One region of the Pseudoalteromonas sp. TB41 genome, then DNA from elsewhere that is predicted to be linked to it. Evidence: predicted binding sites of a transcription regulator. Region 1 holds the regulator's gene; the other holds the start of a gene.
What was found. The regulator FliA, encoded in region 1, starts transcription of late flagellar genes. The targets are predictions, from matches to a motif close to CTAAAGNTNNNNNNNNNNNNGCCGATA.
Positions count from the first base shown of each region.

Region 2: the regulator FliA is predicted to act here: its motif matches at 2,208-2,234, upstream of L641_RS0106785 (DUF5610 domain-containing protein).

Region 1 covers NZ_AUTH01000082.1:47,370-54,530, forward strand. Annotated here, with positions in the region: gene flhA (flagellar biosynthesis protein FlhA) at 1-67, shown strand, start outside; gene flhF (flagellar biosynthesis protein FlhF) at 89-1,579, shown strand; gene L641_RS0112235 (MinD/ParA family protein) at 1,572-2,432, shown strand; gene L641_RS0112240 (RNA polymerase sigma factor FliA) at 2,459-3,169, shown strand; gene cheY (chemotaxis response regulator CheY) at 3,210-3,593, shown strand; gene L641_RS0112250 (protein phosphatase CheZ) at 3,610-4,377, shown strand; gene L641_RS0112255 (chemotaxis protein CheA) at 4,392-6,608, shown strand; gene L641_RS0112260 (chemotaxis response regulator protein-glutamate methylesterase) at 6,662-7,161, shown strand, end outside.
Region 2 covers NZ_AUTH01000044.1:2,452-9,612, forward strand. Annotated here, with positions in the region: gene L641_RS0106775 (RNA-binding protein) at 1-236, shown strand, start outside; gene murI (glutamate racemase) at 199-987, opposite strand; gene L641_RS0106785 (DUF5610 domain-containing protein) at 1,054-2,178, opposite strand; gene trmA (tRNA (uridine(54)-C5)-methyltransferase TrmA) at 2,343-3,440, shown strand; gene L641_RS0106795 (thiol:disulfide interchange protein DsbA/DsbL) at 3,481-4,119, opposite strand; gene L641_RS0106800 (thiol:disulfide interchange protein DsbA/DsbL) at 4,139-4,762, opposite strand; gene L641_RS0106805 (serine/threonine protein kinase) at 4,798-5,772, opposite strand; gene ccoG (cytochrome c oxidase accessory protein CcoG) at 5,851-7,161, opposite strand, start outside.

The DNA of each region.
Region 1 (7,161 bases):
GATGTCTTATCAAGAGATACCAGATGAAAGACAGATCAAGATTGTCAGCTCTGTAGGCCAACAATAAGATTTTAAAGGGGTTTGAATTATGAAAATTAAACGTTTTTTTGCTAAAGACATGCGCACTGCACTAAAAGAAGTAAAAGAAGAGTTGGGTGTTGATGCGGTTATTATGTCAAATAAAAAACTAGCTAATGGCGTTGAAATTGTTGCTGCAGTTGATTACGACAAAGCCGCGACAAAAGCGCCAGAGCAGCCTCAAAGCCAACCTGCTGCAAGAGCTTCATTTGCACATACTGAGCAAAGTTCACATAATTTTGTTAAACCAGAACCGCAACGCGCTCAACCTAAGCCACAGGCAAAGGTTGCAGATAGCTTACAAGCCTTACTAGAGCGTCAGTCTCCACGTCCTCGTTCAGCAGAGCTTGCTTCAATGTTTTCACACTCTGGCATTGACACTTCTGGTCACTATCAAGAACAAGAGCCTGTGCAATCACGACCTAAAAATATGTTTGAACGTGAACAAAGCGCGCCAGTGCGCCCTCACACCCAAGCCGATAGCTTAGGTTTTGACGATTTAGACAGTGGCTTTGACGATTTAGATTCACCTAGCGCACCGCGTCAGCAAACAATGCATAAAGAATCCAGTGACATCAGCACAATGCGTGAAGAAATGAACGCAATTCGTCAACTATTAGAGCACCAAGTATCAGGTTTAATGCAGCAAGATATGGCACGTCGCGACCCGACCCGTGCATGTATGATTGACCGCTTAGTCGGTATGGGGATAGAGAAAAATGTTGCTGAGCAAATGGCATGTTTTGTACCAGACGATGTGTCTCGCCAACAAGGCTGGAAAGCTTTATTGAACATGGTTGAAGATCAAATGCAAACTACGAACAACGAAATACTTCGCCAAGGCGGTGTTTTTGCGTTAGTCGGGCCTACAGGCGTGGGTAAAACCACCACAGTTGCAAAACTGGCAGCATTGGGTGCACAAAAATACGGTGCCGATAAAGTAGCGCTTATTACTACCGATACTTACCGTATTGGTGCTTATGAGCAGCTAGCAACGTATGGTCGTATTATAGGTTGTGGCGTTAAACAAGTTAAAGATGCAAATGAATTAGCAGAAGTTTTATACCATTTACGAAATAAACGTCTAGTCTTAATTGATACAGCGGGAATGAGTCAACGTGATTTACGCTTAACCGAGCAGTTAAACACCTTAATGCGTAATCAGCGTGTTGATATACGTAGTTATTTAGTATTAAGTGCGACGGCGCAAATTAATGTATTACAAGAAACAGTAAGGCACTTTAAAAAAGTACAGCTAAGCGGATGTATTTTTACTAAACTTGATGAGTCATTGAGTTTAGGTGAGATTATTAGTATTGCGATTCAAAATCGTCTCCCAATAGGGTATCTTACTAACGGTCAGCGAGTACCAGAAGATATTAGAGTGGCAAATGCCGAAAAACTAGTAAAAAAAGCTGAGCAATTGTATTTAAAAAGAATAAAAGCACAACAATCACGACACCAATCAGTGGCGTCGAGCACAGTAGAGATGTATGATTAACACAGTTTTAGATCAAGCAAGCGGCCTTCGCAAAATGAGCAAGAATAATAATAACGGCGTAAAAGTTATCGCTGTCACCGGCGGCAAAGGTGGAGTGGGTAAAACGAACGTATCCCTTAACACGGCAATCGCGTTAGGCCAACAAGGCAAACGTGTGCTTGTACTAGATGCTGATTTAGGATTAGCGAATTGTGATGTGATGCTTGGACTGCGCGTTGAGCGTAATTTATCTCATGTTTTATCGGGCGAATGTGAACTTGATGATATTTTAGTCGAAGGTCCCGCAGGCATAAAAATAGTGCCTGCAACATCGGGTTCGCAAAGTATGGTTGAGTTATCACCCTCAGAGCACGCTGGACTTATTCGTGCATTTAGTGAACTTAACACCGACTTTGATATTTTAATTGTTGATACCGCTGCGGGTATTTCCGATATGGTGCTGAGTTTTTCTCGCGCAGCGCAAGATGTGGTTGTGGTGGTATGTGATGAGCCTACATCAATTACCGATGCCTATGCTTTAATTAAAGTACTTAGCCGTGAGCACGGCGTTTATAAATTTAAAATTGTTGCCAATATGGTGCGTAGTTTACGCGAAGGGCAGGAATTGTTTGCAAAACTTTCAAAGGTTACCGACCGATTTTTAGATATATCAATGGAGTTGGTTGCAACGGTTCCATATGATGAAAATATGCGCAAATCAACGCGCCGCCAAAAAGTAATTGTTGAGGTTTTTCCTGGGTCGCCTGCTGCAATTGCTTTTAAAACACTGGCTACAAAAATTGCTAAGTGGCCAACACCTAGTCAAGCCTCGGGTCATTTAGAGTTTTTCATTGAGAAACTAGTTAGTAACTAACAATGACAATACCGGTGAATAGAGCTATGGGATATCAGTCAACACAAAATTTAAATATGATTGTTGAAAAGCATGCCTCATTAGTCAAAAAAGTGGCGTGCCATTTAATTGCTCGTTTACCGGCCAGTGTGCAGCTAGATGATTTAATTCAATCGGGTATGATTGGTTTAATTGAAGCTTCAAAAAACTTTGATGCGAGCAAAGGCGCAAGCTTTGAAACCTTTGCCGGTATTCGTATTCGTGGTGCGATGATAGACGAAATGCGCCGAGGCGATTGGGTTCCACGTTCAGTTCACAGAAAAAGCCGTTTGGTTGCAGAGACTATTGTTGCGCTTGAGAACAGTTTAAACCGTGAACCTAAAGATAGTGAAGTTGCTGAAAAACTTGAAATTTCGCTAAATGAGTACCATCATATTTTAAACGATGTAAATGTAAGCAAAGTGTTAGGTATTGAAGACCTTGGTATAGATGACGATGTGATTACACCTCATGGCCAAGATTTAGCACTAGACAAACCGTTCAATAATGTTAAAAATGAACGGTTTAATGAGTCTTTACTCAGTGCAATAAAGTCGTTACCGGAAAAAGATGCAATGGTGCTTTCTTTGTACTATAACGATGAGATGAATTTAAAAGAAATTGGGCATATACTCGATGTAAGTGAATCGCGTGTAAGTCAGATACATGGTCAGGCGATGATTAAGCTTAAAGCAAAAATCAATGACTGGATAAACTAGAAGTAAGTAAATAAAGGTTCAGGCCTCACTGGAGGATGTTTTGGATAAAAACATTAAAATTCTTGTTGTTGATGATTTCTCAACAATGAGACGTATTATTAAAAACCTGTTGCGCGATTTAGGTTTTACCAATGTTCAAGAAGCAGATGACGGGTCAACTGCTTTGCCTATGTTGCAAAATCAAGCGTTTGATTTTGTTGTAACAGATTGGAATATGCCAGGCATGCAAGGTATTGATCTTTTGAGGGCAATTCGAGCTGATGAAAAATTAAAGCATATTCCTGTTTTAATGGTTACAGCAGAAGCTAAAAAAGAACAAATAATTGCTGCGGCCCAAGCAGGTGTTAATGGTTATATTGTTAAACCATTTACTGCAGGTACATTGAAAACTAAATTAGAAAAAGTGTTCGAACGCTTAGGTTAATGAGAGGGAGAGGCTTATGTCAGCACCTGCTGCGCCTCAGATTACTTTAGAACAAGCTCGCCAGTTAGTTGTTTTTTTAGAAAATGGTGAGCAAGATAAAGCGAATCAGTTAATTTTAGAAACAGCTTCACAAGAGCAATCACAGTTATTTGCTGAGGTGGGTAAGTTGACGCGTCAACTGCACGAAGCTTTAAAAAGTTTCGAGTTAGACACGCGTTTAACAGACATTACCACTGATGCCATCCCTGACGCAAAAAAACGCCTTAACTATGTCATGGAAATGACAGAAAACGCAGCCAATAAGACAATGGATGCGGTTGAAGCAAGCTTACCATTAGCACAAGAAATCGCTGACGAAATAGCTGATATCAAGCCAACGTGGGATCGTTTAATGAACCGCGAAATAGAGCTTGGTGAGTTTAAATCACTTTGTCATAGTATTGATAAGTTTATGAGCAGTTCTCATCACAAAACCGATGAGTTACAAATGCTGATGACTAATGTGCTGATGGCTCAAGACTATCAAGATTTAACCGGTCAGGTTATTCGCCGTGTTATTGAACTTGTCCGTGAAGTTGAAGAAAGTTTAATTCACCTGTTGACTGCATTTGCAGCGCAAGGTGGTGAGGTTGAACCAACTGAACAACCAGAAAAAATAGAAGATCCCATTGTTGCACAAACACTAGCAGGTCCCGAAGGGCCTATTATTGATAAAGAAACGCGTAATGATGTTGTATCTGATCAAGATGAAGTTGATGATCTATTATCAAGTTTGGGCTTCTAATAGGAGAGTACTGCATGAGCTTTGAAGTCGATGAAGATATTTTACAAGACTTTTTAGTAGAGGCCGGAGAAATCCTTGAGCTTTTATCTGAACAGTTAGTAGAACTGGAAAACAACCCAGATGATACTGAGCTACTAAACGCAATATTTCGCGGTTTCCACACTGTAAAGGGTGGCGCTGGCTTTTTGGCTATGACAGAGCTTGTTGATGCATGTCATGGTGCTGAAAATGTGTTTGATTTACTGCGCCAAGGTGTAAGAACAGTTAACTCTGAATTAATGGATGTGATTTTACAAGCACTGGATACCATTAATGAAATGTTTGCCACGATTAAAAATCGTGACCAGCCAGAGCCTGCTGATCCAGAATTACTTGCAGTACTTCACAAACTTGGACAGCCACCGACAGCAGAAGAGCTTGCCGGCGATTCTGTGGTTGAAGATATAGCTCCTGTCGAAACCCCATCGGTAAAGCCCGAACCAGTTGCAGAGCAACCGAGCAACGATGCTGAAGAAGACCCGTTTGCTTTTGATGAATTATTTAGCGGCCCAGATAGCAGCAGTACTGAGTCTCAGATTGATGAAATAACCGAAGACGAATTCGAAAGCCTACTTGATGAACTTCATGGAAAAGGGCAAGCCCCACAAGAAAAACAATCATCATCAAGTGACAATGATGTCAGTGGTGATATAACTGACGATGAGTTTGACAGCTTATTGGATGAACTTCATGGTGTAGGCAGCTTTGGCGAAGTGAGCCAAGCAACCGCAAGTACACCACAACAAACACCATCAGCCCCTGTGGCTCCACCAAGTAACGAGCAAAGCTCGGGCGATGATGAAATAAGTGACGACGAGTTTGAAGCGTTACTTGATGAACTTCATGGTAAAGGTGCACCTAAGTCGATAGAAACACCGGCTCCTGTAAGTAAACCAGAACCAGTGGCAGCTAAAAAGCCAGAACCAGTTGCTGCAGCTAAGCCACAGCCTAAACCAGAGCCAGCTAAGCCTGCTCCTGCGGCACAAGCAGCTAAAGCTGCGCCGCCTAAAAAAGCAGCGCCTCCACCGGCAGAAACAACAGTACGTGTTGATACCAAACGCCTAGACCAAATAATGAACATGGTGGGCGAGTTAGTACTTGTGCGAAATCGCTTAGTGAGTTTGGCGACTAATTCTGATAGCGAGGCTATGGGTAAAGCTATTTCCAACTTAGATGTTGTGACTGCTGATATCCAAGGTGCAGTAATGCAAACACGAATGCAGCCAATTAAAAAAGTATTTGGCCGTTTTCCTCGTGTTGTACGTGACTTAGCACGAACACTTAAAAAAGATATTAATTTATTACTTGTCGGTGAAGACACCGATTTAGATAAAAATTTAGTGGAAGCATTGGCCGATCCATTGGTGCATTTGGTTCGCAACTCGGTCGACCATGGTATTGAAATGCCCGATATTCGTGAAGCATCGGGTAAACCTAGAACAGGTACGGTGACTTTATCAGCTTCGCAACAGGGTGATCATATTCTACTTACCATCCAAGATGATGGTGCCGGTATGGATGCTGAAAAGCTTAAAAAGATTGCGATTAGTAAAGGGGTGCTTGATCACGACCAAGCGAGTCGTCTTTCTGATACTGAAGCTTATAACCTTATTTTTGCACCTGGATTTTCAACCAAAGAAGAAATCTCAGATATTTCTGGCCGTGGTGTTGGTATGGATGTGGTTAAAACAAAAATCACTCAGCTCAATGGCTCGGTTAACATAAAATCAGAAATGGGCGTAGGGACTACTTTAGAAATCAAAGTTCCACTAACACTTGCGATATTACCTACCTTAATGGTGGTGGTGGGAGAGCAAACCTTTGCCTTGCCGCTAGCGGGTGTAAGTGAAATATTCCACTTAGATTTAACAAAAACTAATGTGGTTGATGGCCAGCTAACGATTATTGTTCGTAAAAAGTCGATTCCATTATTCTACCTTGAACATTGGCTTATAAAAGGCGCTGATAGAGGTCAGCGAAAAGCACAAGGGCATGTCGTTATTGTGCAAATAGGGACTCAAAAAGTAGGGTTCGTTGTTGATTCACTAATAGGTCAAGAAGAAGTGGTGATCAAGCCTCTAGATGCATTATTGCAAGGTACGCCGGGTATGGCGGGTGCGACTATTACCTCTGATGGTGGAATTGCACTGATATTAGATGTACCGAGTATGCTAAAGCATTACGCTGGATAATAAAAAGTAGGTATAAACTTTATGCCTACCCATTCATTGAATAAGAGAGCGAAATGGCTGTTAAAGTTTTAGTAGTTGATGATTCAAGCTTTTTTCGCCGCAGAGTGAGTGAAATTCTTGAACAAGACAGCGGCATTGAGGTAATAGGCTTTGCTGTAAATGGCCGAGAGGCCGTCGAAAAAACAGCTCAGTTACGTCCTGATGTTATCACCATGGATGTTGAAATGCCGGTGCTGGATGGTATTAGTGCTGTGAAAGAGATCATGGCGAGTAATCCAACACCTATTTTAATGTTTTCATCGTTAACACGAGCAGGGGCATCTGCCACTTTGGATGCGCTTGATGCTGGGGCGATGGACTTTTTACCTAAAAAGTTTGAAGATATTGCTCGCAATAACGATGATGCAATTAAGTTATTGCAAAATAAGGTTAAGGAAATAGGCCGCCAGCGTATTGGAAGAATTACGAGAACGGCCCCATCTCCAAGTATTAGTAAACCAGCGTCAAACAGCTCTGAGCGCTTTTCTAACCTTGCTAAAAAGCCGATAGTTCA
Region 2 (7,161 bases), on a different contig from region 1:
GTACTTTATTTGAAGAGCAAGGCAAAGTATTTAACGTTCGTTTGTTAAAAGATAAGAATACTGGCAAGCGTCGCGGTTTTGGCTTTGTTGAAATGGCACAAGCAGATGCTGATAATGCAATTGCTAAGCTAAACGATAGTGAGTTCCAACAACGTACTTTGAAAGTACGTGAAGCAAAACAAAAACAAGAAGATGATTCTAACTCTTATCGTTCAGAGTCGGATCAAACAGTGTAACTTGCTTAACCGCTAGTTTATCACTACATACATCAGCCGTTGCATAATAGTGCAGCGGCTTTTTTATGCCTGCTTGATTATCACTTAATTTGAGTAAAGAACTAACTCGCTTAGCAATGGCCGCACCAGAGTCTAATAACTGTACTTGCGTATTAAAGTAATCACTAATTGGTTTAGCTAAAATAGGAAAGTGAGTACAGCCTAATACCAGCACATCTATATCGTTATTAATATTTAATCGGTCTAACTCAGTGTGCAACTTATCAAGATCTAAGTGCTGGGTAAAAAAGAGAGTCTCTGCCAAAGTAACTAGTTCAACACTACTATATAAACTTGTGGTTATCGATGAGGCATGTTCTTTTATAAGTGCATCAGTATACGGGCTTGATACCGTTGCGGGAGTTGCCAATAAACCTATATGCTTTGATTGCGTTAATTGCGCTGCGGGTTTAATTGCAGGTACTACCCCAACAATAGGAATATCGGTAATTTGACGTACAGAACTTAACGCTGATGTTGAGGCGGTATTGCAGGCTATAACAATTAAGTCGACATTTAGTGACTCATCTTTAATAAATTGAATCAATCCACATAGGCGATGAATGATGGTTTGTTGCGACTGTGCACCATAGGGCAATAATGCATTATCCATAAAATAGCTATATTGAGCATGAGGAATGCTTTGCTGAATATGCTCAAGCACGGTGGTTCCACCTATACCTGAATCAAATACCATGATGTGCGCTGACAAACTACCATTCCTACTCTTTACTAAGAACGGCAGTTTGCCATGTGGCTTTTGTAAAAGAAAGTAGTTTTACTCAGTGCCTAGCTTTGCAGTAGCGGCGTTTAATTTATCTAAGTTTTCAAACATGGTGTTAGTGTAATCAACCAGTTTATCTATTTCTTGTTGATCTTGATTTAGCCATTGAATGATACCTGATAGCTGACTTTCTAATCCTAGGGTTTGCGCTTTAGAGTAAGCCGATTTTAGATCATCATTAAAAGGGGCAACAGTTTCGGCAATGGCTTTTTCTGATGTTGGCTTAATTTGTTCATACTCTTTAATGGCAGCAACGGTTTTGCTTTGACGTAAGTCCATTGAGAATGCCACCAGCTGTTCATTCCCTAAACTGAGTTCTTGGGCTTGTTCAAATGCTTTATCTAAATCGCCACTGAAAAAGGTTTTACTGACATCTTGTAACTCTGCCATTAAATCATTTATGGCTTGCTGCTCGTCTTCATTAAGCTCACCGTTTACTGACATCGAGAAAGAGAGCTCACGGGATTCAGAAAATTGCGTACTAAATGATTGTGAATCATCTGTTTTTTGATAGCGACTAGATGATTGCGATTGGTAAGCATCTGCAAAGCTAATACTCACCTCATCACCTTCTGCTGTGGTAAATGTATAATCAGCACTATTGCTTAAACTTACATATTGCGCCTGACTAACAGTTACGCTTGCAGGTTGTGGGTTAAATAAGTTTTGCTCAAATTTATCGAGGCCACTAAAGATACCCTCTTTAGACTTATCAATACCCTCTTCAAGTTCTTGATTAAATACGCCCATGCCTTTTAATTCATCCACAGCCTCATCAACACCCGTCTGCACTCCTTTACGTGCCTGATTTAGCATATCTTGTAGTTTGTCGTTATCGGCACCATTGGCTTTGGCTTTTTTTACCGAGCTTGTAACAAAGTCTAAAACATTTTTTACGACTTCATTAAAATCAAACAGTGGTTTGTCTTTTTTGGTTTCAGCGACCGGCAAACCTAGTTCTTTTGCCATTTTGTCACCTAATACGGCAGCAGCCAGTTCTTTTCCTCGTTGCTGATAACTAGTTGGTGGCGAGTCTATTTTAGGCTGTGGCATTGCTTGTTTAGTATTGTATTTATTAGCATTACTGTTTGGAACAAAACTAAAGTTACCTATTTTCATGAGAAGACTCCTATTTAGACTTACTCTTATATCGGCCAAGTAAGCCTATACTGTAGTAAAATGCTCAAAAAAAGCTCACTATATTTGATCAAAACTAGACAAATACGCTTCGCTCCCTACAATAGCGCCGATAAACAGATCTCAACGATAAGGTTATACCGTTAATGGCAGTTATAAATATAGATACCACGCAGTACGATGCACAATTAAATGAAAAAGAGCAGCGTATTACAGAGCAATTTCAACGTTTTGGTGTAAAACAGTTAGAAGTATTTAGCTCTGAGCCCATTAACTACCGCCAACGTGCAGAATTTAGAGTATGGCACGATGGTGACGATCTGTTTCATATTATGTTTGATCAACAAACAAAAGATAAAATACGTGTTGATACCTTTGACCCTGCAGCTCCTTTAGTAGGTGAAATTATGCAGGTGATGATTGATAATTTAAAAGACTGCGAAGTACTACGTCGTAAGCTATTTCAAATAGATTATTTATCAACCCTCAGTGGTGAAATTTTAGTGAGCTTGCTATATCACAAGCCACTTGATGAACACTGGTTAACTGAGATCAATGCCTTAAAGGAAAAGCTAAGTAGCCAGTACAAAATTGACTTTATTGGCCGTGCACGTAAGCAAAAAGAAAAATTGGGCGATGACTTTGTTACTGAGCGCTTAATGGTGAATGGCCAAGAGTTAATCTATCAACAGGTAGAAAATAGCTTTACTCAGCCTAATGCGAAGGTCAATATTAAAATGTTAGAGTGGGCACAAGAGTTATGTAAACCACTAAACAATGATTTACTAGAGCTGTATTGTGGTAATGGAAACTTTTCTATTGCACTTGCTGGTTTATTTAATAAAGTGCTGGCGACGGAAATATCAAAATCGTCGGTGCATTCAGCGCAATATAATATTGCTCAAAACCAAGTAACTAACTTAGATATTATTCGCATGTCGAGCGAAGAGTTTACTCAGGCAATGAAAGGCGAGCGTACTTTCTCTCGCTTAGATGGCATTGACTTGAGTAGTTACAACTGCCAAACCATCTTAGTCGACCCGCCTAGAGCAGGCATGGACACGCTTACGTGTGACTTAGTGGCTAATTATGAAAATATTATTTATATCTCATGTAACCCAGACACATTAGAGCGTGACCTTGAACACTTAACGCAAACCCATGAGGTTAAGCGCTTTGCAATATTTGATCAGTTCCCTTACACACACCATATTGAATCTGGTGTATTTTTACAACGTAAATAAAAAAAGCTCCTTAAGGAGCTTTTTTATTTAACCAAACTACTTATTTATTTGCTAAGTAATTAATGAGTGCGCTTACATCTTCTGGCGTTGAAATGCCTGACTCACCACCTAAGTTAAGCTTGTATTTACCATTAACGATAAACGTAGGAACGCCACGAAGTGCCCCTTTGCCTTTAAAGTAATCTTGGTCACGTTTCATTTTAGAGCTAAGTGTACGTACCGAGAAGCTTTCAAATAATTTATCAAACTTGTCGCCATCTACGCCTTGAGCTAAAAATACATCTTTTACATCTGCAAGCTCATTAAAACGAGCGCGCTTTGCATGGATATGATCAAACATCGCTGAAATAATTTTATCTTTTTGAGGTAGTACTTCAGCTGTAGCTAATGCTTGGCTGATCATGGTTTGATGTTCTGGGTCACGTACACCCACAAAATCTACATGGCTTTTCTTAAACTTTACGTTTTTATCTAGCTTAGGTTTGATCTCGGCCAGCAGTGGTTCCATGTTATTACATGCAGGACAGTAAAAAGAGAAAAACTCTTTTACTTCTGGTTTTCTGGTTGCACGATCAGAGACGACATCGTAATGCACGCCCTCTTCGTAAGTGGCAGCAAAACTGGTTGCAGCTAAAGGGAGTAATACAGCAAGTAACCCTGCTTTAACTAATTTGATCATTATTGTGGTGCTCCAAAAATTATAGTTTTAGTAAAAAGCTAATTAACTCATCAAGTTCTTGTTGGCTCTTGATTGTATTAATATTGATTTTGTATTTGTCATTTACGATAAATGTAGGCACGCCAGTTAATGCACCAAGTTCAGAATATTTATTCTGCTTATCTTGCATGGCACGTTCAGCTGCTATGATAGGCAAACTAGCGATGTCGGTATCAAATGTCGCGTTGTCAATTGCATTAAGCTCTAATAACTTTTTAACGTCTTTAATTTCAGTTAATGGCGCACGTTGTATATGAATGCTTTTAAAAATTTGCGCTGTTACCGCTTCAGCTTGACCGTGTTTCTTTGCGATTAAGTAAGCAAAGCTTAAATTACTTTGCGCTTGTGGTGAAACGCCTCCCAAAAAGTTGACATGATTTTTTACAAACTCAGCCCCTTCAGGTAAGTTTTCTGCAATCCCTTTGGCTACCGGCTCAAATTTAAAACAATGTGGGCAATAGAAAGAGAAAAACTCGGTTACATTCGGGGTTTTACTTTTTTCAACATCAATTACAGTGTATTGATTACCCGCTTCAAAGTTAGCAGCTAATGCTGCAAAAGGTAAACATAGGATCAGTAAACTTAGTTTTAATTTTTTAAGCATGAATATCTCGTTATACTTCTTTTTAAATAAAAATATTATGGCAATAATTTTAACGGGGCTTCTTGCAAAGCTGCAAACTGCTCTTTAAGCGCTAAAATTTGTTGCTCCCAGTATTTGTCATCTGCAAACCATGAAAAGTTCCGTACAAAAGCAGGATCACTCCAACGTTTTGCAACCCACCCCATGTAATGAATCATACGCATAGCGCGAAGCGGTTCGATCAGCTTAAGTTGTGAGTGATCAAAATCGCAAAACTCTTCATATGCATTCACTAAAGTGTCTAACTGTAACAGCTGTGTTTGTCGATCGCCACTGAGCATCATCCATAAATCTTGAATTGCAGGACCTTGACGGCTATCGTCTAAATCAACAAACATTAATGCATCTCCTGCCCATAGGATATTACCAGCATGGCAGTCACCATGTAAGCGAATGCCTTCTACATTTTTATATTGCTGTTGAGTTTGAGCAATGACTAAATCTAAAATAGTGTAAAAGGAAGTCTCTAATCCCATAGGGACTAACTTACTTTTTTGTAAATGAACTTTAGCTGTATCTAAATATTCATCACAGGTAACGGTGGGTCTTTGGGTAAAGGGTTTCGTTTTGGCTACTTGGTGCATGCGACCAATTAAACGCCCTAATACATCAAGCTGATCTAAGTTATCGACTTCAAATAAACGCCCGCCTACACTTGGGAATAAAGTAAATAAATACCCTTGGTGTTCAAATAAGCTTTGCCCATTATGCTTTATTGGCGCCACCACCGGTACTTCTGCGGCAGCCAGTTCAAAAGCAAAATCATGTTCCTCTTGAATTTGCGCTTTGCTCCAGCGCTCAGGCCGATAAAACTTAACAACGTAACGCTTTGCACCCTCGGCTACAAATTGATACACCCGATTTTCGTAGCTATTCAGCGCTAGCAACCCTGACTCAGCATAAATATCCACGCTTTCTATGGCATCCAAAATAAGATCTGGGGTTAAGTCAATAAAGCTAAATTTACTCATATACTTCTTATATAAAAGAAAAGCGGGAATATCCCGCTTTTTTGTTAATATCAGTGTTCGTCTTTTAATACAGACTCTTTATCGCGCTTTAAAAAAGTTGCTTGGCTGCGATATTTTATTATCGGGCTCGTTTATTGGCGACAACACAAAGTTAAACTCGGTCATTGGCGCTTTTAAATCATAAGGATCCATTACCAGTGATAGCGGTACATTATGCGATTCACCAGCGTTTACTGTAAAGGTAGTATCACCTAAGTATTTATAATTATCTAACCCTGTTACATCAATAGAGAATGTTTGCTCGTATTGTGCTTTGTTAATTACTTTTAAGGTATAGGTGTTTTCAACTAAACCATTAAAATCGACACGATACAACTGATTGCGGTCGCGAATAATATCAAAGTCCATGGTTTTACGCATGGCGATATTAGCAACCAGCGCACCGGTAAGTAAGATTAAAATAACACTGTAACCAATCAGCTTTGGACGCAGCGGATGGGTTTTATTCTCCGGTGTTTCTAAATTACGCTCGGTGGTGTAAGAGATAAGGCCTCGAGGGTAATTCATTTTATCCATTACGCCGTCACAGGCATCAATACAAGCGCCACAGTTTATGCACTCATATTGCAAACCATTACGAATATCAATCCCGGTTGGGCAAACCTGCACACACAAGTTACAGTCAATACAGTCACCTAAACCTAACTCTTTAGGGTCTTGTTTACGAGAACGTGGCCCTCGGTTTTCACCACGAGTTTCATCATAGCTTACAGTAAAGGTGTCTTTATCAAACATTGCTGACTGAAAACGTGAATACGGGCATATATGTAAACACATAATTTCTCGCATCCACCCAGCGTTACCATAAGTACAAATAGTAAATACAATGATACTAACTAAGGCATAACCGCCTACATTAAAGGTAACAAATTCAGGCAGTAGTTCGCGAATAGGCGTGAAGTAACCAACAAACGTTAACGCAGTATATAAAGAAAATAATACCCAACTAGTGTGCTTAGCCGTTTTACGCCAGAACTTGTCAAAATCCATCGGCCGTTGATCTAACTTTTTACGTTGGTTAGCGCTGCCCTCAAACTTTTCTTCAAACCAAATAAAAATGAAGGTCCATACTGTTTGCGGACATGTATAGCCACACCACACTCGACCATAAAAAGTGGTAACCAGAAATAAGGCAAACGCTGCTAGCATAAATATAAATGCAAGAATGGTGAAATCTTGTGGCCACAGGGTTAAGCCAAAAATATTAAATTTTTGCTCCATTAGCTCAAATAAAACAGCTTGTTGACCGTTAAAGTTGATCCATGGCAATAACATAAACGCCAGCATGCCTAAAAAGCCAATACGTTGTCTTAGTAATTGATGGAGCCC